3 regions of the Streptomyces sp. NPDC001606 genome follow, and region 2 is predicted to be linked to each of the others. Evidence: riboswitches for the same ligand, from Rfam matches in the RefSeq annotation. Region 2 holds a riboswitch; each other region holds the start of a gene.
What was found. A riboswitch is a leader RNA that binds a small molecule or an ion and turns the genes downstream of it on or off. The one in region 2 is predicted to bind cobalamin.
Positions count from the first base shown of each region.

Region 1: linked by a shared signal. The riboswitch ahead of ACWCV9_RS19990 (HoxN/HupN/NixA family nickel/cobalt transporter) and the one ahead of ACWCV9_RS06820 (ribonucleoside-diphosphate reductase subunit alpha) in region 2 are both predicted to bind cobalamin.
Region 3: linked by a shared signal. The riboswitch ahead of ACWCV9_RS26670 (cobalamin biosynthesis protein) and the one ahead of ACWCV9_RS06820 (ribonucleoside-diphosphate reductase subunit alpha) in region 2 are both predicted to bind cobalamin.

Region 1 covers NZ_JBSFHC010000010.1:153,040-160,735, reverse strand. The annotation lists partial or broken gene thrS (threonine--tRNA ligase) at 187-1,461, shown strand; gene ACWCV9_RS19995 (nucleoside hydrolase) at 1,500-2,465, shown strand; gene ACWCV9_RS19990 (HoxN/HupN/NixA family nickel/cobalt transporter) at 2,486-3,598, opposite strand; cobalamin riboswitch at 3,624-3,807, opposite strand; gene ACWCV9_RS19985 (ArsR/SmtB family transcription factor) at 3,886-4,236, shown strand; gene ACWCV9_RS19980 (glycoside hydrolase family 13 protein) at 4,332-5,996, shown strand; gene ACWCV9_RS19975 (hypothetical protein) at 6,061-7,107, opposite strand; gene ACWCV9_RS19970 (Tat pathway signal protein) at 7,303-7,696, shown strand, end outside.
Region 2 covers NZ_JBSFHC010000002.1:538,745-546,440, reverse strand. The annotation lists gene cyc1 (epi-isozizaene synthase) at 1-929, shown strand, start outside; gene ACWCV9_RS06830 (bifunctional albaflavenone monooxygenase/terpene synthase) at 926-2,299, shown strand; gene ACWCV9_RS06825 (ribonucleotide-diphosphate reductase subunit beta) at 2,388-3,401, opposite strand; gene ACWCV9_RS06820 (ribonucleoside-diphosphate reductase subunit alpha) at 3,401-5,758, opposite strand; cobalamin riboswitch at 5,884-6,008, opposite strand; gene mctP (monocarboxylate uptake permease MctP) at 6,179-7,696, opposite strand, start outside.
Region 3 covers NZ_JBSFHC010000016.1:130,044-137,739, forward strand. The annotation lists gene cobN (cobaltochelatase subunit CobN) at 1-3,196, opposite strand, end outside; gene ACWCV9_RS26665 (cobyric acid synthase) at 3,193-4,701, opposite strand; gene ACWCV9_RS26670 (cobalamin biosynthesis protein) at 4,698-5,642, opposite strand; cobalamin riboswitch at 5,759-5,901, opposite strand; gene ACWCV9_RS26675 (hypothetical protein) at 6,071-6,298, opposite strand; gene ACWCV9_RS26680 (anion permease) at 6,340-7,593, opposite strand.

The DNA of each region.
Region 1 (7,696 bases), on a different contig from region 2:
CCGGCCACCAGCGCTCGGGGCCGTACGGGTGAGCGGGGGGCGGCGGAAAAACGGGTGGCCCCCGCCGCGCCGGGCGGGTTAGCGTCTGCGGCATGCAGCGCGCCCAGCAGTGCCCGAACCGCACGACGACGCCGGAGACCGTCCCGGCGCGCTGACACCTGACCAGCATCCAAGCCCCGGGGCGCACGCCCCGGGGCTTCGGTCTGTGACGGGGCGTACGCCTCCCCCGAGAAGGAGCGTCCCGCCATGCACGACCACCGCCGCCTCGGCCGTGACCTGGACCTGTTCGACACCGACCCGCTGATGGGCGCGGGCCTGCCGTACTGGCTGCCCGACGGCGCGGTGGTCCGGCACACCCTGGAGGAGTACATCCGGGACGCGGAGCGCGCCGCCGGCTACCGGCACGTGTACTCGCCGGTGCTCGGCAAACGCGAGCTGTACGAGATCTCCGGGCACTGGGACCACTACAGCGACGACATGTACCCGCCGATGCGGGTCGGCGAGGACGAGGTCGTGCTGCGGCCCAGCCTCTGCCCGCACCACGCCCTGATCTACCGCTCCCGCTCCCACAGCTACCGCGAACTGCCGCTGCGGATCGCCGAGTTGGGGCCCATGTACCGGGCCGAGCTGTCCGGAGTGCTCGGCGGGCTGACCCGGGTCCGGGCCATCCAGCTGAACGACGCGCACATCTTCTGCACCCTCGACCAGGCCGTGCAGGAGGCCCGCGACGCGCTCCGGCTGATCGCCCGCGCCTACGCCGACCTCGGCATCCGTGCCGTACGCCACCGGCTGTCGCTGCCCGGGGCGGGCGGGAAGTACGTCGCCGATCCCGAGCTGTGGCGGCGGGCCACCGGGATGCTGCGGGAGGTGCTCGCCGAGGCCGGCGTCGAGCACGAGGAGGCCGAGGGGGAGGCCGCCTTCTACGGCCCGAAGATCGACGTGCAGATCGCCGACCCGGCGGGCCGCGAGTCCACCCTGTCCACCGTGCAGATCGACTTCCACCAGCCCGCCCGCTTCGACCTGCACTACATCGGCGCGGACGGCGCAAAGCACCGGCCCGTGATGGTGCACCGCAGCGTCATCGGCAGCGTGGAGCGGGCCGTCGCCCATCTCGTGGAGGCCCACGGCGGGGCCTTCCCGGCCTGGCTGGCCCCGGTGCAGCTGGTGGTGCTGCCGGTCGCCGAGGAACAGGTGGCGCAGGCCGCGGAGGCGGTCGCGCTGGCCCGGGAGGCCGGGCTGCGGGCCGAGCTGGCCGGGCCTGAGCAGGGCACCCTGGGCGCCCGGATCCGGGCGGCGCGCCTGGTGCCGTACCAGGCGGTGATCGGCGTGCGCGAGGCGGACGCCGGGCTGGCGGCCGTACGGCTGCGGGACGGGCGGCGGCCGGGCGAGCTGCCGGTGCCGGAGCTGCTGCGGCGGATCGGCGAGCGGGTGCGTGCGCGCGGCGCGGAGCTGTGGACCTGATCTAGGGTTTGAACGTCGGTACGACGAAGGAGTCAGCTGTGACCGGTCAGGCCATCCCCGTGATCATCGACTGCGACACCGGCGTGGACGACGCCCTGGCCCTGCTGTTCGCCGTCCGCCACCCGGGTCTGGACCTGCGGGCGGTGACCTGTGTCGCCGGGAACACCGACGTCGACGGCGTGGTCCGCAACACCCTCACCGTGCTGGAGCAGGCGGGCGCCCCGGACATCCCGGTGGGCCGGGGTGCCGAGCGCCCGCTGCTGGAGCCCGCCCGGCCGGCCCAGCATGTGCACGGCGCCGACGGCATGGGCGACCTCGGCCTGCCCGCGCCGTCCCGCACCGCCGCCGACGTGGACGCGGTCACCCTGCTGCGCCGGGAGATCCTGGCCTCCCCGCGCCCGGTCACCCTGATCCCCACCGCGCCGCTCACCAACATCGCGCTGCTGCTGCGCACCCACCCCGAGGTGACCCGCAACATCGAGCGGATCGTGTTCATGGGCGGGGCGGTCGCCACCGGGAACGCCACACCGGTCGCCGAGTTCAACGTCTGGCACGACCCGGAGGCGGCGGCGATCCTGCTCACCGCCGGGGTGCCGATCACCATGTACGGCCTGGACGTCTTCATGCGGGTGGTGGTGGACACCCCGGACGTGCACCGGCTGCGCGCCAGCAGCGAGCCCGGCACCCGGCTGGCCGGGGAGCTGCTCGCGCACCGGCCTACCACGCAGGGCGAGGAGCCGGAGGCGGAGGAGGCGGGCGGCCTCGGCGACGCGGGCGCGGTGTGCGCGGTCGCCGACCCGCAGGGCATCGTCACCCGCCGCCTCCCGGTGGAGGTGTCCCTGGCCCCCGGGCCGGGCCGCGGCCAGACCATCGTGGACCGCCGGCCCCGCCCGGGCGAGTCCGAGATCCACGGCGAGGCCCGCGAACAGGCCCTGGTGGACGTGGCGTTGGACGTGGACGTGGACCGGTACGTGAAGCTGTACCTGGAGACGGTCGAACGCTAGAGCCTCCTTTTAAAAGAGCCCTAGTCGGACAGGGTGGAGGCGCGCGCCGTCCAGCGTTCCTCCACCCGCGCGAACCTCCAGTACGCCAGCGCCGCCGCCCACACCACCACGAACAGGCCGACGATGACGTAACCGGCGCTGTCCAGGTTCACCCCGGCGATCCAGCCGGTGACGGAGTCGCGCAGGTCCAGCTTGTCGTGGACCACGCCGACCAGCTCGATCGTGCCGATGAAGAAGGCGACGGCGATGGACAGCCCGGTGATGGTGAGGTTGTAGAACACCTTGCGGACGGGGTGCGAGAACGCCCACTGGTAGGCGAAGTTCATGAACGTGCCGTCGAGCGTGTCGAACAGGCACATCCCGGCGGTGAAGAGCAGCGGCAGGCAGAGGATCGCGTACCAGGGCAGGCCGGCGGCCGCGCCCGAGCCCGCCATCACCATCAGCGTGACCTCGGTGGCCGTCTCGAAGCCGAGGCCGAACAGGAAGCCCACCGGGTACATCTGGCCGGGGCGGGAGACGGACCTGGTCAGCCGGCCGAGGAAGCGGTTCATGAACCCGCGCGAGTCCAGCTGCCGTTCCAGCTCCCGCTCGTCGAAGGTGCCCGCGCGCATCGACCGGAAGACCCGCAGGATGCCCAGCAGGGCGATCAGGTTGAGGGCCGCGATCAGGTAGAGGAAGGCGCCGGCGATCGTCGTGCCCATGAAGCCGAGCACCTGGTGGGTGGTGGACTTGTCGCTGGTCACCGTGCCCGCCAACTGGGTGCCGCCGGCGATGAGCAGCGCGAGCAGCACCACCACGCTGGAGTGTCCGAGGGCGAACCAGAAGCCCACCGACACCGGCCGCTTGCCGTCGGCCATCAGCTTGCGGGTGGTGTTGTCGATCGCGGCGATGTGGTCGGCGTCGAAGGCGTGCCGCATGCCGAGGGTGTAGGCGGTGATGCCGAGACCGACGCCGAAGACGTCCCGGCCCACCTTGTAGTGCCCGGGGGCGACGAGCAGAAAGAGGATGCCGAAGGCGACGACGTGCAGGGCGACGATCACCGCGAGCAGTCCGGTCGTCCTGACCGTGTCCTCGCGCTGCCAGCGGAAGGTTGCCTGGTCGGACGCGGGCAGGGTGGTTCCGGGCAGGTTCATACGGTCAGCTCCAGCACCTCGTGGATCCTTCATCAGTGCCGTGGCCGGTCTCCTGGCTTACGGGTCACGCGTTCGTCGCCCCTGCCTTCCCGGTCGTACGACCAGTGGCCCGGCGGATGCCGGACGGGACGGGAACTCCCCGATCACAGTGGCGAGGGCCGCGTCGATCTCTCATCGACTTCCCGAGCACCACGGCCCGCCCACCGTAGGGGGCCGGACCATCTCCTGCATAGCTGCACAACCGGGCAGGTATTCAAGATCACATACCGGCCTGCGAGGATGTGGGCATGCATCTCGTGCCTGCCGACCGCGCCGACCGTCGCACCATCGACGGCCACCGGGTGTGCGACGCGATCGCCGCCATCGGCGACGCGGGCCGTCTGCGCGCCTGGTCCGACCGCTTCTCGCTGCTCGCCGATCCCAACCGGCTCGCCCTGCTGCTGGCCCTGCACCACACCGGGCCGCTCGCCGTCTCGGACCTGGCCGTCGCCACGGGCATGAACGACCCGGCGGTCTCCCAGGCGCTGCGGCTGCTGCGCGCGGCGGGCGTGGTGGCGGGGGAGAAGGAGGGGCGGGTGGTCCGCTACCGGGTGGTGGACCAGCGGGTGCGGGGCTTGTTGGAGCACTGCGGGGAGTGAAACGCGGCGCACCTCGCCACTGAAGGTTGCTTTTCCGGGCAATGTGGACAGGCTCTCTCCTGTCGTCCTTCCGAAAGGGAGCCCGTATGGCCCGTATGGCAGAGTCCTCGCCGGACCTCTCCTCCCGGAACCCCGACTGGTGGCGGCAGGCCGTCATCTACCAGGTCTATCCGCGCAGCTTCGCCGACGCCGACGGTGACGGCCTCGGTGATCTGCGCGGCATCACCGAGCGCCTGGAGCATCTCGCCGAGCTGGGCGCGGACGCCCTGTGGCTCAGCCCCTTCTACCCCTCCGAACTCGCCGACGGCGGCTACGACGTCGCCGACCACCGGGACGTCGACCCCCGGCTCGGCACCCTGGACGACTTCGACGCCCTGGTCGCGAAGGCGCACCGGCTCGGGCTGAAGGTCGTCGTGGACATCGTGCCGAACCACACCTCGCATCTGCATCCCTGGTTCCAGGAGGCGCTGCGGGCCGGGCCCGGCTCACCGGCCCGCGACCGGTACGTCTTCCGGCCCGGCCGGGGCGAGCGCGGGGAACTGCCGCCGACCGACTGGCAGTCCGTGTTCGGCGGCAGCGCGTGGCGGCGGGTGTCCGACGGCGCCTGGTACCTGCACCTCTTCGCCGCCGAGCAGCCCGATCTGAACTGGGAGCACGAGGACGTCCGCGCCGACTTCCGCGCCACCCTGCGGTTCTGGGCCGACCGGGGCGTCGACGGCTTCCGCATCGACGTCGCCCACGGCCTCGCCAAGGACCTCTCCGAACCGCTGCGGGACATCGGCGGCATCGGCGCGACCGGCGAGGAGGCCCTGTTGCGGGTGGAGCCGGGCACCCACCCCTACTGGGACCGGGACGAGGTGCACGAGATCTACCGCGACTGGCGCAAGGTCTTCGACGCCTACCACCCGCCGCGCTGCGCCGTCGCCGAGGCCTGGGTGCCGGGCGCCCGCCGGGCCCGGTACGCGCGCCCGGACGAGCTGGGCCAGGCCTTCAACTTCGAGTACCTGGAGGCCCGGTGGGACGCCGGGGAGCTGCGCCGGGTGATCACCGAGGAGCTGGCCACCGCCCGCGCGGCCGGCGCCTCCGCCACCTGGGTGCTCTCCAACCACGACGTGGTCCGGCACGCCTCCCGGCTCATGCTGCCGCCCGGCACCGACCCCGGCGCCTGGCTGCTGTCCGGCGGCACCGCGCCCGCGATCGACCCGGCGGCCGGATATCGCCGGGCCCGCGCCGCGACCCTGCTGATGCTGGCGCTGCCCGGTGCGGCCTACCTCTACCAGGGCGAGGAACTGGGTCTGCCGGAGGTCGCCGAGCTGCCCGCCGAGGTGCTCCAGGACCCGATCTGGGAGCAGACCGGCCATGTCCGCAAGGGCCGCGACGGCTGCCGGGTGCCGCTGCCGTGGACGACGACCGGACCCTCGTACGGCTTCGGGCCGGGCGCCGGCTGGCTGCCGCAGCCGCCGTCCTTCGCGTCGTACGCCGTCGAGGCACAGGCCGGCACGGAGGGCAGCACGCTGGAGCTGTACCGCACCGCCCTCCGGCTGCGCCGCAAACTGCTGGAGGGCGAGGAACTGACCTGGACGCCGGGCACCCCGGCCGGGGTCCTGGACTTCGCCCGCACCGCCACCTGGCGCTGCGTCACCAACCTCACGGACCACCCGGTACCGCTCCCCCCGGGCGAAATCCTCCTGACCAGCGACGCCATGGCCGGAAGCGGCAGCCGGGAACTGCCTCCGGACACCACGGCCTGGCTCGGCTAGGGGGTCTTTCCGAGCATCCGATCGTCAGGCTGGTTGTGAGAGATGGGGAGGTAACTGAGGCTTCCTAGCACGGCACATCGCCACCGCACCGCCACAAGGTTCCCCGGTCCGCGTAGACGTTGGCGCGGGGAGACCACGCGTGGCCCGTCCACTCCTGCCCGTCACCTGCGGCAATGTATGCCTCCCCCTGATAGGCCAGCGGGGCGTCCTGGCGTGCGGTCCCGCAGAGGGCCGGATCGGTGGTGAACGTGGTGCCCGGTTCAACGGTGATGTGGCTGGTGGAGGGCCCGGGCTTGCAGTCGTGACCCGCTCCTGCCCAGAAACCAGCCACCTTGACCGTGACGTGCGCGGCGGAGGCCGTGGGATTGTCGACCTTGAGGGCGAAAACCACCTTGTCGTGCTGGACCTTCGCGCAGGCACGCAGATGAACACCGGACGGACCGGCTTTGGGCGGAGAACAGCGGCTGTCTCCCCCCAGCGCGTCACTGGGCTGGGCAGTCGTTCCCGCGGCGGATGTCGCTGGGCTGGAGGAAGGCTCGGCCTGACCGCCCTGCTCGGTCGACCCCGACCATCCCCTCGCAGCGACTCCCAGAACGATCAGCAGGCCGACGGCCGCAGCGACGCCGGCCGGCCGCTTCCATGAGCGGGAGGCGGCAAGGGCAGGAGGATCCGCGATCGTCCGCGGGGGAGCCGGTTCGTCGGCGGGCGGCTCGGCAGCCTTGAGCGCGTTGATTACCGCACTTCGCCATTGGTGGCCTTTGATCTTCTGTAGCTCGGTCTTGTGGAATTCGATCCGCCGGGCGATCCCCATCAGCCGTTCGCGTTGGGGCGCTGCATCGTCCCGGAAGGCCGCCACAATCCGGGCGGTGTCCTGGACGGTCGGCAGACGGCTGGATCTCCTGTTCTCGCCGAGCAGCTGATCGCGGCCGAGCAGCCAATGCCCCAGGAGAGGGTTGTCGATCTTCGGGTCCGCGTCCCTCAGCCGGGCGAGCAGCCCCGAACGGGAGGGCCCAGCCCCCTCCATCACCTGCTGAAGGCAGTCGCGCCACTCATCCAGGGCCTGGACGAGGGCGTGCGCCAACCCTTCGAAGGACTCCCCTGGTTCCCTCACCGCTACTTCTCCTCCCACCCAGAGCTTGCACTGCGCTAGTGAAACAGCAGGTCAGAGCGTGTGCACCGTGCACTGCAAGCACCTGCCGGGCGAAGGGTCTGGAGCAGGCTTCCGGCACTCAGGAAAGTGAACTGCGGCGGGCGCCGACAGTGCCGTTCCGCCGTCAACCCACCTACACAGGAGCGGAGTTCTGCCATGACCCGATCGACGACCCGAAAGCATCGCACAGTCCTCACCCTCCTCGCGGCCGTACTCTCGGCGACCGCCGCACCGCTCCTCACCCCTGCCACGGCCGAAGCCGCCACGGGCGGCCGGGTGTGCCTCTTCCTGGACAAGGAGGGCGCCCGAATCGCCGGCCGGACGTACGGTCATGTCGCCTGGTCGATCCGCGACCCGCGGAACACCAACCACTGGATCTGGGGCGCCACCGAGGGCTACAAGGGCAAGCTGCACATTGCGGCCGGGGACTACAACGGCAGCTGGATCAAGGGCGGCACCTGGGACGGGCTCCGCAGGAGCATCAAGCGGGACGGCCACCACAGGGCGGGCTACTACGACGCCTACCGGTGCATCAACACGGCCAGTGGTG
Region 2 (7,696 bases):
GGCTCATGCCGGCGGACAAGGTGCAGGAATATGCCGACGGACTGTGCTACACGGACCTCATGGCCGGCTACTACACCGGCGCCCGCGACGAGGTCTTGCAGGCCATAGCCGACTACAGCGCATGGTTCTTCGTCTGGGACGACCGCCACGACCGGGACGTCGTGCACGGCCGGGCCGGCGACTGGCGGCGCCTCAGGCACCGGCTGCACGCGGCCCTCGACGCCCCCAGGCACCATCTGCACCATCCGGACCCGCTGGTCTCGGGGTTCGCCGACAGTGTGCTCCGGCTGTACGGCTTCCTGCCGCGCACCTGGAACCAGCGGTTCGCCCGGCACTTCCACGCGGTCATCGAGGCCTACGACCGCGAGTTCCGCAACCGCACCCAGGGACACATACCCGGCGTCGAGGAATACCTCGCCCTGCGCCGGCACACCTTCGCGCACTGGATATGGACCGATCTGCTCGAACCGAGCGCCGGGTGCGAACTGCCGGACGCGATAAGGCACCACCCCGCCTATCGCCGGGCCGCACTGCTGAGCCAGGAATTCGCCGCCTGGTACAACGACCTGTGCTCACTGCCCAAGGAAATAGCGGGCGACGAGGTCCACAATCTCGGAATCTGCCTCATCACCCATGAGGGGCTGAGTCTCGAGGAATCGATCGACGAAATCAGGCGGCGCGTCGAGGGATGCATCCAGGAATTCCTGGACGTCGAACAGGACGCCCTGCGATTCGCCGACGGTCTCGCCGACGGAACCGCCCGCGGAAAGGAACTGAGCGCCGCGGTCCACCGTTGCCTCGGCTATATGCGGAACTGGTTCAGCACCGTCTACTGGTTCCACCACGAGTCCGGCCGGTACATGGTCGACAGCTGGGACGACCGCGCCACACCCCCGTACGTCAGCAACGAAGCGGCAGGTGAGAAATGACCGTCGAGTCTTCCCCGCGGCCCGTGGCCCCCGCGGCCGGCGAGCTGCGCGAACCGCCCCTGGCCCAAGGCACCGTACCGGGCCTCGGACACGGGCTGAAACTGGTCCGCGACCCGCTCGCCTTCATGTCCGCGCTGCGCGGCCACGGCGACGTCGTACGCCTCAAGCTGGGCCCCAAGACGGTGTACGCCGTCACCACGCCGGAGCTCACCGGCGCCCTCGCCCTCAGCCCCGACTTCAAGATCGACGGGCCGCTGTGGGAGTCCCTGGAGGGGCTGCTCGGCAAGGAGGGCGTGGCCACCGCCAACGGCCCCCGGCACCGCCGTCAGCGCCGCACCATCCAGCCCGCCTTCCGGCTGGACGCGATCCCCGGCTACGGGCCGATCATGGAGGAGGAGGCGCACGGCCTCACCGAGCGCTGGCGGCCCGGCGAGACCATCGACTGCACCTCGGAGTCCTTCCGGGTGGCCGTCCGGATCGCCGCCCGCTGTCTGCTGCGCGGCGAGTACATGGACGAGCGCGCCGAGCGGCTGAGCATCGACCTCGCCACCGTCTTCCGCGGTATGTACCGCAGGATGGTGATCCCCCTCGGACCCCTCTACCGGCTGCCGTTCCCGGCCAACCGTGAATTCAACCGGGCGCTGGCCGATTTGCATCTCCTCGTGGACGAGATCGTCGCCGAGCGGAGGGCATCTGGTCAAAAGCCGGACGATTTGCTGACGGCATTGCTGGAGGCGAAGGACGACAATGGCGACCCCATCGGGGAACAGGAGATCCACGATCAGGTCGTCGCGATACTCACCCCCGGCAGCGAAACCGTGGCGTCCACGATCATGTGGCTGCTCCAGGTCCTCGCGGAACACCCGGAACACGCCGAGAAGGTACGGACCGAGGTCGAATCCGTGACCGGTGGCCGACCGGTCGGATTCGAGCACGTCCGCTCACTCACCCACACCAACAATGTCGTCGTCGAGGCCATGCGGCTCAGGCCGGCCGTATGGATTCTGACGCGCCGCGCGGTGCGCGACACCGTGCTCGGGGACTATCGCATTCCGGCCGGGGCGGACATCGTCTACAGCCCGTACGCCATCCAGCGCGACCCCCGCTCCTACGACCGCACCCTCGACTTCGACCCCGACCGCTGGCTGCCGGAGCGGGCAGGGGAGGTGCCGAAGTACGCGATGAGCCCGTTCAGCGTGGGCAACCGCAAGTGCCCGAGCGACCACTTCTCGATGACCCAGCTGAGCCTGATCACCGCGGCCGTCTCGGCGAAGTACCGCTTCGAGCAGGCCCCCGGGTCGAACGACACCACCCGGGTGGGCATCACCCTGCGCCCGCACGACCTGCGCCTGCGGCCCCTCCCCTGGTAGGCCGCGGCGAGCACACCTGACACCGGCGCGGGTCCGGGCCGCCTGGGGAGCCTGGACCACGCGCCGGCAGGGTGCGCCGGAGCGCCGGCTAGAAGTCCTCGTCCAGGTCGACGGTGCCCTCCACCGCCACCTGGTACGCCGAGGGACGGCGCTCGAAGAAGTTGGTCAGCTCCTGGACGCCCTGGAGCTCCATGAAGGAGAAGGGGTTCTCGGAGCCGTACACCGGGGCGAAGCCGAGCCGGGACAGCCGCTGGTCGGCGACGCACTCGAGGTACTGCCGCATCGAGTCGGTGTTCATCCCGGGCAGCCCGTCACCGCACAGGTCGCGGGCGAACTGGAGCTCCGCCTCGACGGCCTCGCGCAGCATGTCCGTCACCTGCTGCTGGAGCTGGTCGTCGAAGAGCTCGGGCTCCTCCTTGCGGACGGTGTCGACCACGTCGAAGGCGAAGGACATGTGCATCGTCTCGTCGCGGAACACCCAGTTGGTGCCGGTGGCCAGACCGTGCAGCAGACCCCGGCTGCGGAACCAGTAGACGTACGCGAAGGCGCCGTAGAAGAACAGGCCCTCGATGCACGCGGCGAAGCAGATCAGGTTCAGCAGGAAGCGCCGGCGGTCGGCCTTGGTCTCCAGCCGGTCCAGGTTGTCGACCGAGTCCATCCACCGGAAGCAGAACTGCGCCTTCTCACGGATCGACGGGATGTTCTCCACGGCCGCGAAGGCTGCGGCCCGGTCGTCCGGGTCGGGCAGATAGGTGTCGAGCAGCGTCAGATAGAACTGGACGTGCACGGCCTCCTCGAACAGCTGGCGCGACAGGTACAGGCGCGCCTCCGGGGAGTTGATGTGCTTGTACAGCGTCAGGACCAGGTTGTTCGCGACGATCGAGTCGCCCGTCGCGAAGAAGGCGACCAGCCGGCCGATGAGGTGCTGCTCCTCCGGCGTCAGCTTCGCCAGGTCGGCCACGTCCGAGTGGAGGTCGACCTCCTCGACGGTCCAGGTGTTCTTGATGGCGTCCCGGTAGCGCTCGTAGAAGTCCGGGTAGCGCATGGGACGCAGGGTCAGTTCGAAGCCCGGGTCGAGCAGGTTCGTGTTTCGGGTGGTCATTACTGGCAGGCCTCGCAGGACTCGGGGTTCTCAAGGGAGCAGGCGACGGCGTCGGGGTCGGCCGCCTGCTGCACGGGGATGGCGGTCTGTGCCTGGGCCGCGCGGGCGATCCGGGTCGCCGGACGCGAGCGCAGGTAGTACGTGGTCTTCAGCCCGGACTTCCAGGCGTAGGCGTACATCGAGGAGAGCTTGCCGATGGTCGGCGTCTCCATGAACAGGTTCAGGGACTGCGCCTGGTCCAGGAACGGGGTGCGGGCGGCGGCCATGTCGATCAGGCCGCGCTGCGGGATCTCCCAGGCCGTGCGGTACAGCCGGCGCACCTCCTCCGGGATCCACACGAAGTCCTGCACCGAGCCGTTGCTGTCCCGCAGCGCCTCCCGGGTGCGCGCGTCCCATACGCCCAGGTCCTTCAGGTCCTGCACCAGGTAGGAGTTGACCTGGAGGAACTCACCGGACAGCGTCTCGCGCTTGAACAGGTTGGACACCTGCGGCTCGATGCACTCGTAGACGCCCGCGATGGAGGCGATGGTGGCGGTCGGCGCGATCGCGAGGAGCAGCGAGTTGCGCATGCCGACGGCGGCGATGCGGGCCCGCAGCGCCGCCCAGCGCTCCGGCCAGGTCAGCTCCACGTCGTAGTGGTCCGGGTGCAGCACGCCCTGCGCGGTACGGGTCTTCTCCCAGGCCGGCAGCGGGCCGTTGCGCTCGGCGAGGTCGGCGGAGGCCTCGTACGCGGCGAGCATGATGCGCTCGGCGATCCGGGTGGAGAGCGCCTTGGCCTCGGGCGAGTCGAAGGGCAGCCGCAGCTTGAAGAAGACGTCCTGGAGGCCCATCGCGCCCAGGCCGACCGGACGCCACTTGGCGTTCGACCGCCCCGCCTGCTCGGTCGGGTAGAAGTTGATGTCCACGACCCGGTCGAGGAAGGTGACGGCCGTGCGGACCGTCTCGTCCAGCCGCTCCCAGTCGATGTCCCCGTCGCGCACGAAGGCGCCGAGGTTGACCGACCCCAGGTTGCAGACCGCCGTCTCGCCGTCGTCGGTGACCTCCAGGATCTCCGTGCAGAGGTTGGAGGAGTGCACGACATGGCCCGGCAGGGCGGTCTGGTTGGCGGTGCGGTTGGCGGCGTCCTTGAAGGTCATCCAGCCGTTGCCGGTCTGCGCGAGGGTGCGCATCATCCGGCCGTACAGCTCACGGGCCGGGATGGTCTTCTTCGCCAGGCCCGCCTGCTCGGCCTTGCGGTAGGCGGCGTCGAACTCCGCGCCCCACAGGTCGACCAGCTCGGGCACGTCCGCCGGGGAGAACAGCGACCACTGCTCGTCGGCGTTGACCCGGCGCATGAACTCGTCCGGGATCCAGTGCGCGAGGTTCAGGTTGTGCGTACGGCGGGCGTCCTCACCGGTGTTGTCCCGCAGCTCCAGGAACTCCTCGATGTCGGAGTGCCAGGTCTCCAGGTAGACGGCGGCGGCGCCCTTGCGCCGGCCGCCCTGGTTCACCGCGGCGACCGAGGCGTCCAGGGTCTTCAGGAACGGCACGATGCCGTTGGAGTGCCCGTTGGTGCCCCGGATCAGCGAGCCGCGGGACCGGATCCGGGAGTACGACAGACCGATGCCGCCGGCGTGCTTCGAGAGCCGGGCGACCTGGTGGTAGCGGTCGTAGATGGAGTCCAGCTCGTCCAGCGGGGAGTCCAGCAGATAGCAGGACGACATCTGCGGGTGCCGGGTGCCGGAGTTGAACAGGGTGGGGGAGGAGGGCAGGTAGTCGAGGCGGCTCATGAGCTTGTAGAGCGCGGCGACCTCGTCCACCGAGCGGACGGTGTCGTCCTCGGCCAGCCCGCTCGCCACCCGCAGCATGAAGAACTGGGGCGTCTCGATCACCTTGCGGGTGATCGGGTGCCGCAGCAGATAGCGGCTGTGCAGGGTGCGCAGACCGAAGTAGCCGAAGCGGTCGTCGGCGTCCCGGTCGACCAGCGCGTCCAGCCGCTCGGCGTGCTGCGCGACGAACGCGGCGGTGCGGTCGGCGACGAGGCCCTCGCGGTGGCCGACGGCGACCGACTCGGTGAACGAGGTCACGCCCTGCGAGGCGGCCTCGTCCCGGATGGTGAGGGTGAGCAGCCGGGCGGCCAGCCTGGAGTAGGCGGGGTCCTCGGAGATGAGGCCGGCGGCCGCCTCCGTGGCCAGCTCGCGCAGCTCCGCCTCGTCGGCCCGCGCGGAGCGGCCGCGCAGCGCGGCGGCGGCGACCCGGCCCGGGTCGGCGTCGGGGAGGTCGGCGGTCAGCTCGGTCAGGGTCCGCAGCAGCGCGGTGCCGGGACCGTCGGTCTCCGGTCCGCTCGCTGAAGCCGGATCTGCTGGCGCGATGGTCACGTGGGGCTCTCCCTCGCTCGGCACGGGGGCCCGGCGGAGGGCAGGGGGCAGCCACGAGCGCGCACGGCGTCGCGTCCACCGGCCCACTCCACGAGGCCCGGACGTCTCAGGGCACCCGGACCGGACGGCCGGGCGCGCTGTCGGCAGGTCCTCGGACTGGAACAGGCGTGCGGATACACGCAAGTACACCGTTGCGGGACAGTTCCGGATTCGCACCGGATTCCCCTGCGGCGACAGCGAGCATGAGCATACATCTAGTGCCGGGGTGCGGTGTCACCCCCAGATGTTGTGTCGCACCGGTCCCGGAGCGTCAACTCATGGGCCGACAGGGCGATGTCGGGCCGCTCCGGCGGCGGATTCCGGTCCCGGGTACGGCAACGGGCCGCCGGATGCGCTCCGGCGGCCCGTCGTACGGCGCGCTCAGTGACCGGCGCCCGCGGTGGCCGGCGGGAGTTCCGCCTGGACGCCCGGGTCGCCGGCGTCGGCCGTGTAGTCCTCGGGACTGGTCTCGTCGACGCCCTCGGGGGCCTTCAGGGCCTTCAGGACGAGGGTCAGGACCACGGTGACCGCGGCGTTGAGCAGGAACGCCGTGAGGCCGATGTAGCCGATCTGGCCGATGCCGGGGATCTCCTTGGCCGAGCCGCCGAAGTGCGCCTGGGTCGGCGAGGCGACACCGTACGCGGCGACCGTGCCGTACACCATGCCGACCGCCCAGCCGGCCAGCAGCGCCCAGCGGTGGAACCAGCGGGTGAACAGGCCGCCGACCATCGCCGGGAAGGTCTGCACGATCCAGATGCCGCCCAGCAGCTGGAAGTTGATGGCGACCGTCTTGTCCATGGTCAGGACGAAGACCAGCGCGCCCACCTTCACCAGCAGGGACACCAGCTTGGAGACCCGGGTCTCCTGCGCCGGCGTGGCGTCCGGCTTGATGAAGTCCTTGTAGATGTTGCGGGTGAAGAGGTTGGCGGCCGCGATGGACATGATCGCCGCCGGGACCAGCGCGCCGATGCCGATCGCCGCGAAGGCGACGCCCGTGAACCAGTCCGGGAACATGTCCTCGAACAGCTGCGGGATCGCCAGCTGCCCGTTGGTGACCTTCACCCCGGCCGCGATCGCCATGAAGCCCAGCAGTGCCAGGAAGGCCAGCATCAGGGAGTACAGCGGCAGGATCGCGGTGTTGCGGCGGATCACGTCACGGCTCTTGGAGGAGAGCGTCGCGGTGACCGAGTGCGGATACATGAACAGGGCGAGGGCGGAGCCGAACGCCAGCGTGGCGTACGTCCACTGGCCCGCCTCCGGCGGGGCGATGGCGCCGCGCGGCTTGCCGGTGGCCGGGTTGACCTGGCTGAGCGCGTGGGTCGCCTTGGCGAAGACGTCGTCGAACCCGCCCAGCTTGATCGGGATGTAGATGATCGCCACCGCGATGACGATGTAGATCAGCGTGTCCTTGACGAACGAGATCAGCGCGGGCGCCCGCAGACCGGAGGAGTAGGTGTAGGCCGCCAGCACACCGAAGGCGATCAGCAGCGGCAGGTCCTTCACGAACCAGTTGGTGTTCTCGCCGCCGCCGATGCCCATCACGTCCAGCACCGCCTGGATGCCCACCAGCTGGAGCGCGATGTACGGCATGGTCGCGAGGATGCCGGTGACCGCCACCGCGAGCGACAGGCCCTTGGAACCGAACCGGCCGCGCACGAAGTCGGAGGTGGTGACATAGCCGTGGCGGTGCGAGACCGACCACAGGCGCGGCAGGAAGGTGAAGATCAGCGGGTAGACGATGACCGTGTACGGCACCGCGAAGAAGCCGGACGCGCCCGCCGCGTAGACCGCCGCCGGTACGGCGACGAAGGTGTACGCGGTGTAGATGTCACCGCCGAGCAGGAACCAGGTGATCCAGGTGCCGAACGACCGGCCGCCGAGGCCCCACTCGTCCAGGGA
Region 3 (7,696 bases), on a different contig from region 2:
CCATGCCGCCGTGGTACTGGAAGTAGTCGTCCGCGTCGACCAGGTCGTGCTCGCGCGTGTCGACGTTCTTCGCCGCCACCGCGATCCGCCGGAACGCCGTCTCCATGTCCCCGCGCGCCGCCCGCCCGTCGAGCCCGCGGCCGTAGGCGTAGCCGCCCCAGACCGCGTAGACCTCGGCGAGGTCCGCGTCGCTGCGCCAGTTCCGCGCGTCGATCAGCGGCAGCAGACCCGCGCCGTACGCGCCCGGCTTCGAGCCGAAGACACGGGCCGTGGCGCGCCGTCGGTCGCCGTGCTGGGCGGCGTCCTCCTCCACATGCGCCCGGACGAAGTTGGACTCGGCCGGCTCGTCCAGCTCGGCCACCGCCCGTACCGCGTCGTCGATGAGCCCCACCACGTGCGGGAACGCGTCCCGGAAGAAGCCGGAGATGCGGACCGTGACATCGATGCGCGGCCGTCCCAGCTCCGCGAGCGGGATCACCTCGAAGCCGGTCACCCGGCGCGAGGCGTCGTCCCAGACCGGGCGGCAGCCCAGCAGCGCGAGGATCTCGGCGATGTCGTCACCCTGGGTGCGCATCGCGGACGTGCCCCACACGGTCAGGCCCACGGACCTCGGGTACGCGCCGGTGTCCTGGAGATAGCGGGCGACCAGGGAGTCGGCCAGCGCCTGCCCGACCTCCCAGCTCAGCCGGGACGGGATCGCCTTGGGGTCGACGGAGTAGAAGTTCCGGCCGGTCGGAAGGACGTTGACCAGGCCGCGGGTCGGGGAGCCGGAGGGGCCGGCCGGGACGTAGCCGCCGTCCAGGGCCCGCAGGATGTGCCCGATCTCGTCGGTGGTGCGCGCCAGCCGGGGTACGACCTCCTCGCAGGCGAACTCCAGCACCGCGACGGCGTCGGGGAGTTCGGTGCCGAGGACGCCCCGCAGCACGGCGGCGGCGACCGTGCGGTCCCACGCCCGGGCCTCCAGCTCCTCCGCGATCCGCCGGCACAGCTGCTCCAGCAGGTCGATCGCGTCGGACGCGGTCCGCGCCGGACCGTCCACCAGGTCGGTCAGCTCCACCGGCACCTTCACCGGCGCGCCCGGCTCGGCCAGCAGCTCCTTCTCGGCCAGTCCGAAGTGGGCCGCCAGACAGGCCCGCAGACCGGGCAGCGCGTTCGCCTGGCCGCCCCACACCTGGGACGCCCGCAGCACGGCGAGGACCAGGTTGACCCGCGGTTCGCCGACCGGGCCGCCGCCGAGGACGTGCAGGCCATCACGGATCTGCACGTCCTTGATCTCGCACAGATAGCCGTCGATGTGCATGACGAACTCGTCGAACTCGTCCTCGTCCGGCTGCTCGTCCACATGCAGGTCGTGGTGCAGCTCGGCCGCCTTGACCAGCGTCCAGATCTGCGCGCGGACCGCCGGTGCCTTCGTCGGGTCCAGGTCGGAGACGAGCGCGTACTCGTCCAGCAGCTGTTCCAGCTTGGCCAGGTCGCCGTAGGTGTCCGCGCGGGCCATCGGCGGCACCAGGTGGTCGACCACCGTGGCGTGGCCGCGCCGCTTGGCCTGGGTGCCCTCGCCGGGGTCGTTGACGATGAACGGGTAGATCAGCGGCAGGTCGCCGAGGACCGCGTCCGGGGCGCACCCGGCGCCCAGCCCGAGCCCCTTGCCCGGCAGCCACTCCATCGTGCCGTGCTTGCCCATGTGCACGATCGCGTCCGCGCCGAAGCTGTGGTCCAGCCAGCGGTAGGCAGCCATGTAGTGGTGCGAGGGCGGCATGTCGGGGTCGTGGTAGATCGCGATCGGGTTCTCCCCGAAGCCGCGCGGCGGCTGGATCATGACGACGACGTTCCCGAACTGCAAGGAGGCCAGGACGATGTCGTCGCCGTCGACGTACAGGCTGCCCGGCGGCTCGCCCCACGCCTCGCGCATCGCCTCCCGCAGCTCCGGGTCCAGCTTCTCGAACCAGGCCCGGTAGTCGGCCAGCGGCACCCGGGCGGGCGCGGCGCGCAGCTGGTCCTCGGTCAGCCACTCCACGTCGTGGCCGCCGGCCTCGATCAGCCGGTGGATCAGCTCGTCGCCGTTGTCGGGGTAGCCGTCGACCCCGTACCCGGCGTCCCGGAGCGCGTCCAGTACCCGGACCGCCGAGGCGGGGGTGTCCAGACCGACCGCGTTGCCGACGCGGGAGTGCTTGGTCGGGTAGGCCGTGAAGACCAGCGCGATCTTCTTGTCCGGGTTCGGCTTGTGCTTCAGCCGGGCGTGGCGTACGGCGATCCCGGCCACCCGGGCGGCCCGCTCGGGGTCGGCGACGTACACCGGGACCTCGTCCGGGCCCTGCTCCTTGAAGGAGAACGGCACGGTGATCAGCCGGCCGTCGAACTCCGGGATCGCGACCTGCATCGCCGCGTCCATGGGGGAGAGGGCCGCGTCGGACTCGTCCCAGGCGGCCCGCGAGGAGGTGAGGCAGAGGCCTTGCAGCACCGGGATGTTCAGCTCGGCCAGCGCGCCGATGTCCCACGCCTCCTCGTCGCCGCCCGCGGACGCCTGCGAGGCGTGGGTGCCGCCGGCCGCGAGCACGGTGGCCACCAGCGCGTCGGCCCGGCCCAGCAGCTCGTACAGCCCGGCGTCGGCACCGCGCAGCGAACCGCAGTACACGGGAAGGGCGTTGGCGCCCTGCGCCTCGATCGCCTCGCACAGGGTGTCCACGAAGCCGGTGTTGCCGCTCAGCTCGTGCGCCCGGTAGAAGAGCACGCCCACGGTCGGACGGCCGTCCGCACGCTCGTACGAGCCGTGGACGCCGTACTCCGGCATCTTCCGCGGCTCCTCGAAGCCCTCGCCGGTCAGCAGCACGGTGTCCGACAGGAACCGGGACAGCTCCAGGAGGTTGGCGGGGCCGCCCTCGACCAGGTACTTCAGCGCCTCCGCGACGACACCGGCGGGCACCGAGGACTCGGCCATCAGCTCGGCGTCCGGCACGCTCTCGCCGCCCAGCAGCACGGTCGGGATCCCGGACGCCTTCAGTACGGCGAGCCCGTCCTCCCAGGCGCGCTTGCCGCCGAGCAGCCGTACGACCGCGAGGTCGGCGCCCCGGATCAGGCCGGGCAGCTCCTCGGCGACGTCGACCCGGGTCGGGTTGCCGATGCGGTAGCCGGCGCCGGAGGCCCGGGCCGCCAGCAGATCCGTGTCGGCGGTCGACAACAACAACACTGTGCTCATGCGGGCGCTCCCGGTGGAATGAAAGGCAGTCCTTGCGGCGCGCCCGACTCGATGAGCCGCCAGAGCGCGTCCGTGTCCGCTTGCTGTTCGATCAGGTCGCCGAGCCGGTCGAGCTGCTCCTCGCGCAGCGCGGCGAAGGAGGTGTCGGGGGCCGGTACGAAGCGGCGGCCCGCGGCGCCGGCCACCTCGCGCAGGAAGGCCCGCCGGAAGCCGTCCGACTCCAGCGAGCCGTGCCAGTGGGTGCCCCAGGTGTGGCCGACCCGGCAGCCGTCCAGGAAGGGCTCGCCGCCCTCGACGGTGGCCACCCCGTGGTGGATCTCGTACCCCTCGACCGGCTCGCCCAGGGCGTGACCGCTGGGCCGGGTGAGGGTCTTCTCGCGGGCGAACCGCACCCGGACGGGCAGCAGTCCGAGGCCGTCCACCTGTCCCGTGCGGCTCTCGACCTCGTCCTCGATGTGTTCGCCGAGGATCTGGAAGCCGCCGCAGATGCCGAGGATCGGGCGTTCCTCGGCGGCCCTGCGCACGAGGGCGTCGGCGAGCCCGCGCTCGCGCAGCCACTCCAGTGCGCGCACGGTGCCGCGGGTGCCCGGGATCACCACGAGGTCGGCGTCGGCCAGCTCCTCGGGGCGGTCCACGAACCGCACCACCACGCCCGGTTCGGCGGCCAGCGCGTCCACGTCGGTGAAGTTGGACATCAGCGGGATCGCGCACACGGCGACCCGCAGCACGTCCGCGCCGAGCGGGGGAGTGACGGTGGACTCGCGGACCGTGCCCCGCAGGGAGACCCTGAGTCCGTCCTCCTCGTCGATGCCGAGCCCGTGCCGGAAGGGCAGCACGCCGTACGTGCGCCGCCCGGTGAGGCCGTGCAGCATGTCCAGGCCGGGCTCCAGCAGGGAGACGTCCCCGCGGAACTTGTTGACCAGGAAGCCGGCGACCAGTTCCTGGTCCTCCGGGGCCAGCAGGGCGACCGTGCCGAAGAAGGAGGCGAAGACGCCCCCGCGGTCGATGTCCCCGACCACCAGCACGGGCAGCCGCGCGTTGCGGGCGATGCCCATGTTCACGATGTCGGTCCGGCGCAGGTTGATCTCCGCCGGGCTGCCCGCCCCCTCACAGATCACCGCGTCATACGTGCCCCGCAACTCGGCCAGGCAGTCCAGCACCGTGCCGAGCAGCTTCTGCTGCCGGCCGCCGTGGTAGCCGCGCGCGCTCAGTTCGCCGACGGGCTTGCCCATCAGCACCACCTGGCTGCTCTGTTCGCCGCCCGGCTTCAGCAGCACCGGGTTCATCAGCGCGGTCGGTTCGGTCCGGCAGGCCTGGGCCTGCATGGCCTGGGCCCGTCCGATCTCCGCGCCCTCGCGGGTGACGAAGGAGTTGAGGGACATGTTCTGCGCCTTGAACGGCGCGACCTTCACGCCCTGGCGCACCAGCCACCGGCAGATTCCGGCCGTCACGACGCTCTTGCCCGCGTCGGAGGTGGTGCCGGCGACGAGGAGACCACCGTTCACTTCCCGCGTCCCTTCACGATGAGGCGCGCGGCGGCCGTGACGCCGAGCGCGAGGAGGCCGACCCGGCGGGAGAGCCGTACGGCCCGGTCGATGTCGGTGACTTGGACCGCCCGTCCGGCGCCGCCGTTGAGCACGGGCCGGTGCTCGACCCGGCCGCCGTAGGAGAGGGTGCCGCCCAGCCGGACCCCGAGGGCGCCCGCGAAGGACGCCTCCACCGGGCCCGCGTTGGGGCTCGGGTGGCGGTGGGCGTCGGCCCGCCAGGCGCGCAGGGCACCGCGCGGATCGGGTCCGGCCGCGGCGGCGAGCACGGCGGTCAGCCGGGCGCCGGGCCAGCCGGCCACGTCGTCGAGGCGGGCGGAGGCCCAGCCGAAGCGCCGGTACCGGGGCGACGTGTGACCGACCATCGCGTCGAGGGTGTTGACCGCCCGGAACCCGAGCAGTCCGGGCACGCCGGCCACGGCGCCCCAGACCAGGGCACCCACGACGGCGTCGGAGGTGTTCTCGGCGACCGACTCGACCACGGCCCGGGCGATCCCGTCGGCGTCCAGCGCCTGCGGGTCCCGGCCGCACAGGTGCGGCAGCCGCGCGCGGGCCGCCTCGACGTCGCCGCGCTCCAGGGCGCGCCCGATGGTGCGGGCCTCCCGGGCGAGCGAGGTGCCGCCGACGACCGACCAGGTGGCGGCGGCGGTCAGTGCGACGGAGAGGGCGTGGGAGGGGCGTACGGCGCGTGCGGCCGCCGTGCCGAGGGCGACGGCGCCACCGGCGCACACGACGGTGTGCAGGGCGCCCCAGCCGCGGTGGTCGTGCCACAACGCGCCTTCCACGGCCGCGGCCGCCCGTCCGAACGCGGCGACCGGATGGCCGCGGCGCGGATCGCCGAGGAGCAGGTCCCCGAGAAGGCCGGCGGCGGCGCCGTACGCGTAGCTGCGATCGGCACCCATCGGCTCAGCCGGCCGTCGGATCGGCAGCGGCCCTGGTACGGGTCCTGGTGCTCGGCCTTGTCCATCGGCAGCCCGGCATGGCGATCTATGTCCTCACTCAGGGTGTCCGCGCCCTGGTTCGACGAGATTCGGCGGTGAGAGTTCCTGGCTCCCGGGGGGTTCTTCCCCGGTGACAGTGGCGGGACCGCGCCGGATTCGCACCGGCTTCCTCTTCTGCCGCCGTACTTGGCCCGGGCAGTCCACCACGCGCCCGGAACGGCCGTCAACTTGCTGTTGACCTGCATGGGGGGAGTGTGCCGATCCCCACATTGCGGGGCGGGAGGGCTGGGGGAGACACGGTGAGAGGGGAGGGGGAGACACAGCGGGGGAGGGTATGAAAAAGGCTCCCCTCCGCGGTGCGGGGAGGGGAGCCTTCGGAAGGTCCGCGGTCAGGCCTTGGCGACGATCAGGTAGATCCCGTACGCCACCGCCGCCGCGCAGGCCGCGAAGCTCAGGTAGGCGCCGGTGACGGCGAGGGCGGCGGAGTCGCCCTGCGCGGTGGCCCGCTCGCGGTGGGCCAGGCCCTTGATGCCGAGGCTGAACAGGGCCACCAGGCCCACCGTGACCACGAGGCTGACGCCGAAGACGGAGCCGATGGCCGCCCAGTCGATCTTCATGGGGTTGCTTCCTTCGGTAACCGGTAACCGGGGTGACCGGGTCAGACGGTGGCGGCCGGCGGAACCGCCGGGGTGACCGGGGTGGGCTCGGCGGCGGGGGACGCGATGGTGGCCGTCAGGTCCTCGGTGATCTGGCCCGCGGGGGGCGGGGTCACGGCGGCGATGGCGGTGGTCACCACGCCGGCCGGCTCACCGGTCTCCTCGACGACGTTGGTGTGGTCGACGACCTCGCGGCGGGAGATCTTCCAGATGGCGGCGCTCGAGGCGACCAGGAAGACGGCGACGGCGGCGGTGCCCCAGTCGCCCAGCTCCGTGACGGCCTCGGCGCCCGCGCCGACCAGCGCGGCGGCCGGCAGGGTCAGCACCCAGGCCACGGCCATCCGGGTCGCGGTGGACCAGCGGACCACTCCGCCCTTGCGGCCGAGGCCCGCACCCATCACCGAGCCGGAGACGACATGCGTGGTGGAGAGGGAGAAGCCGAGGTGCGAGGAGGTCAGGATGGCGGTGGCGGCGCTGGTCTGCGCGGCGAAGCCCTGACGCGGCTCCAGCTCGGTCAGGCCCGTGCCCATGGTGCGGATGATGCGCCAGCCGCCGATGTAGGTGCCGAGCGCGATGGCCAGGCCCGCGGAGAGGATCACCCAGACCGGCGGGTTGGAGCCGGGGGCGAGGGAGCCGCCCGCGACCAGCGCGAGGGTGATGACGCCCATGGTCTTCTGCGCGTCGTTGGTGCCGTGGGCGAGGGAGACCAGGCCGGCGGAGGCGATCTGGCCGGCGCGGTAGCCCTTGCGGGTGGCCTGGCTGTCGTCGCCGCCGCCGACGCCGTAGGAGAAGCGGGTCGCCAGCATCGAGGCGAGGCCCGCCACGACCGGGGCGGCGACCGCCGGCAGGATCACCTTGGTGACCAGGACGTCCCCGTGCACGGCGCCGAAGCCCGCGGAGGCCACGGCGGCACCGATCAGGCCGCCCATCAGGGCGTGCGAGGAGCTGGAGGGGAGGCCCACCAGCCAGGTCAGCAGGTTCCAGAGGATCGCGCCGACCAGGGCGGCGAAGATGACCTCGGGACGGATGCCGGTCTCGTCGACGAGACCCTTGGAGATCGTGTTGGCGACCTCCACCGAGAGAAAGGCGCCGGCCAGGTTGAGGACGGCGGACATGGTCACCGCGAGCTTGGGCTTGAGTGCGCCTGTCGAGATGGTCGTGGCCATCGCGTTCGCGGTGTCGTGGAAACCGTTCGTGAAATCGAACGCGAGAGCGGTTACCACCACAATCGCGAGGATCAGCGAGAAGCTTTCCATTTACCCAGGCAATCGTTCGAGGTCGTTGGCTGGATGAACGTAGGCAACCTGGGTGAACGGAAGATGAACTGAGACGGGCCTGACGGTGTCCTGATCGAGGGAG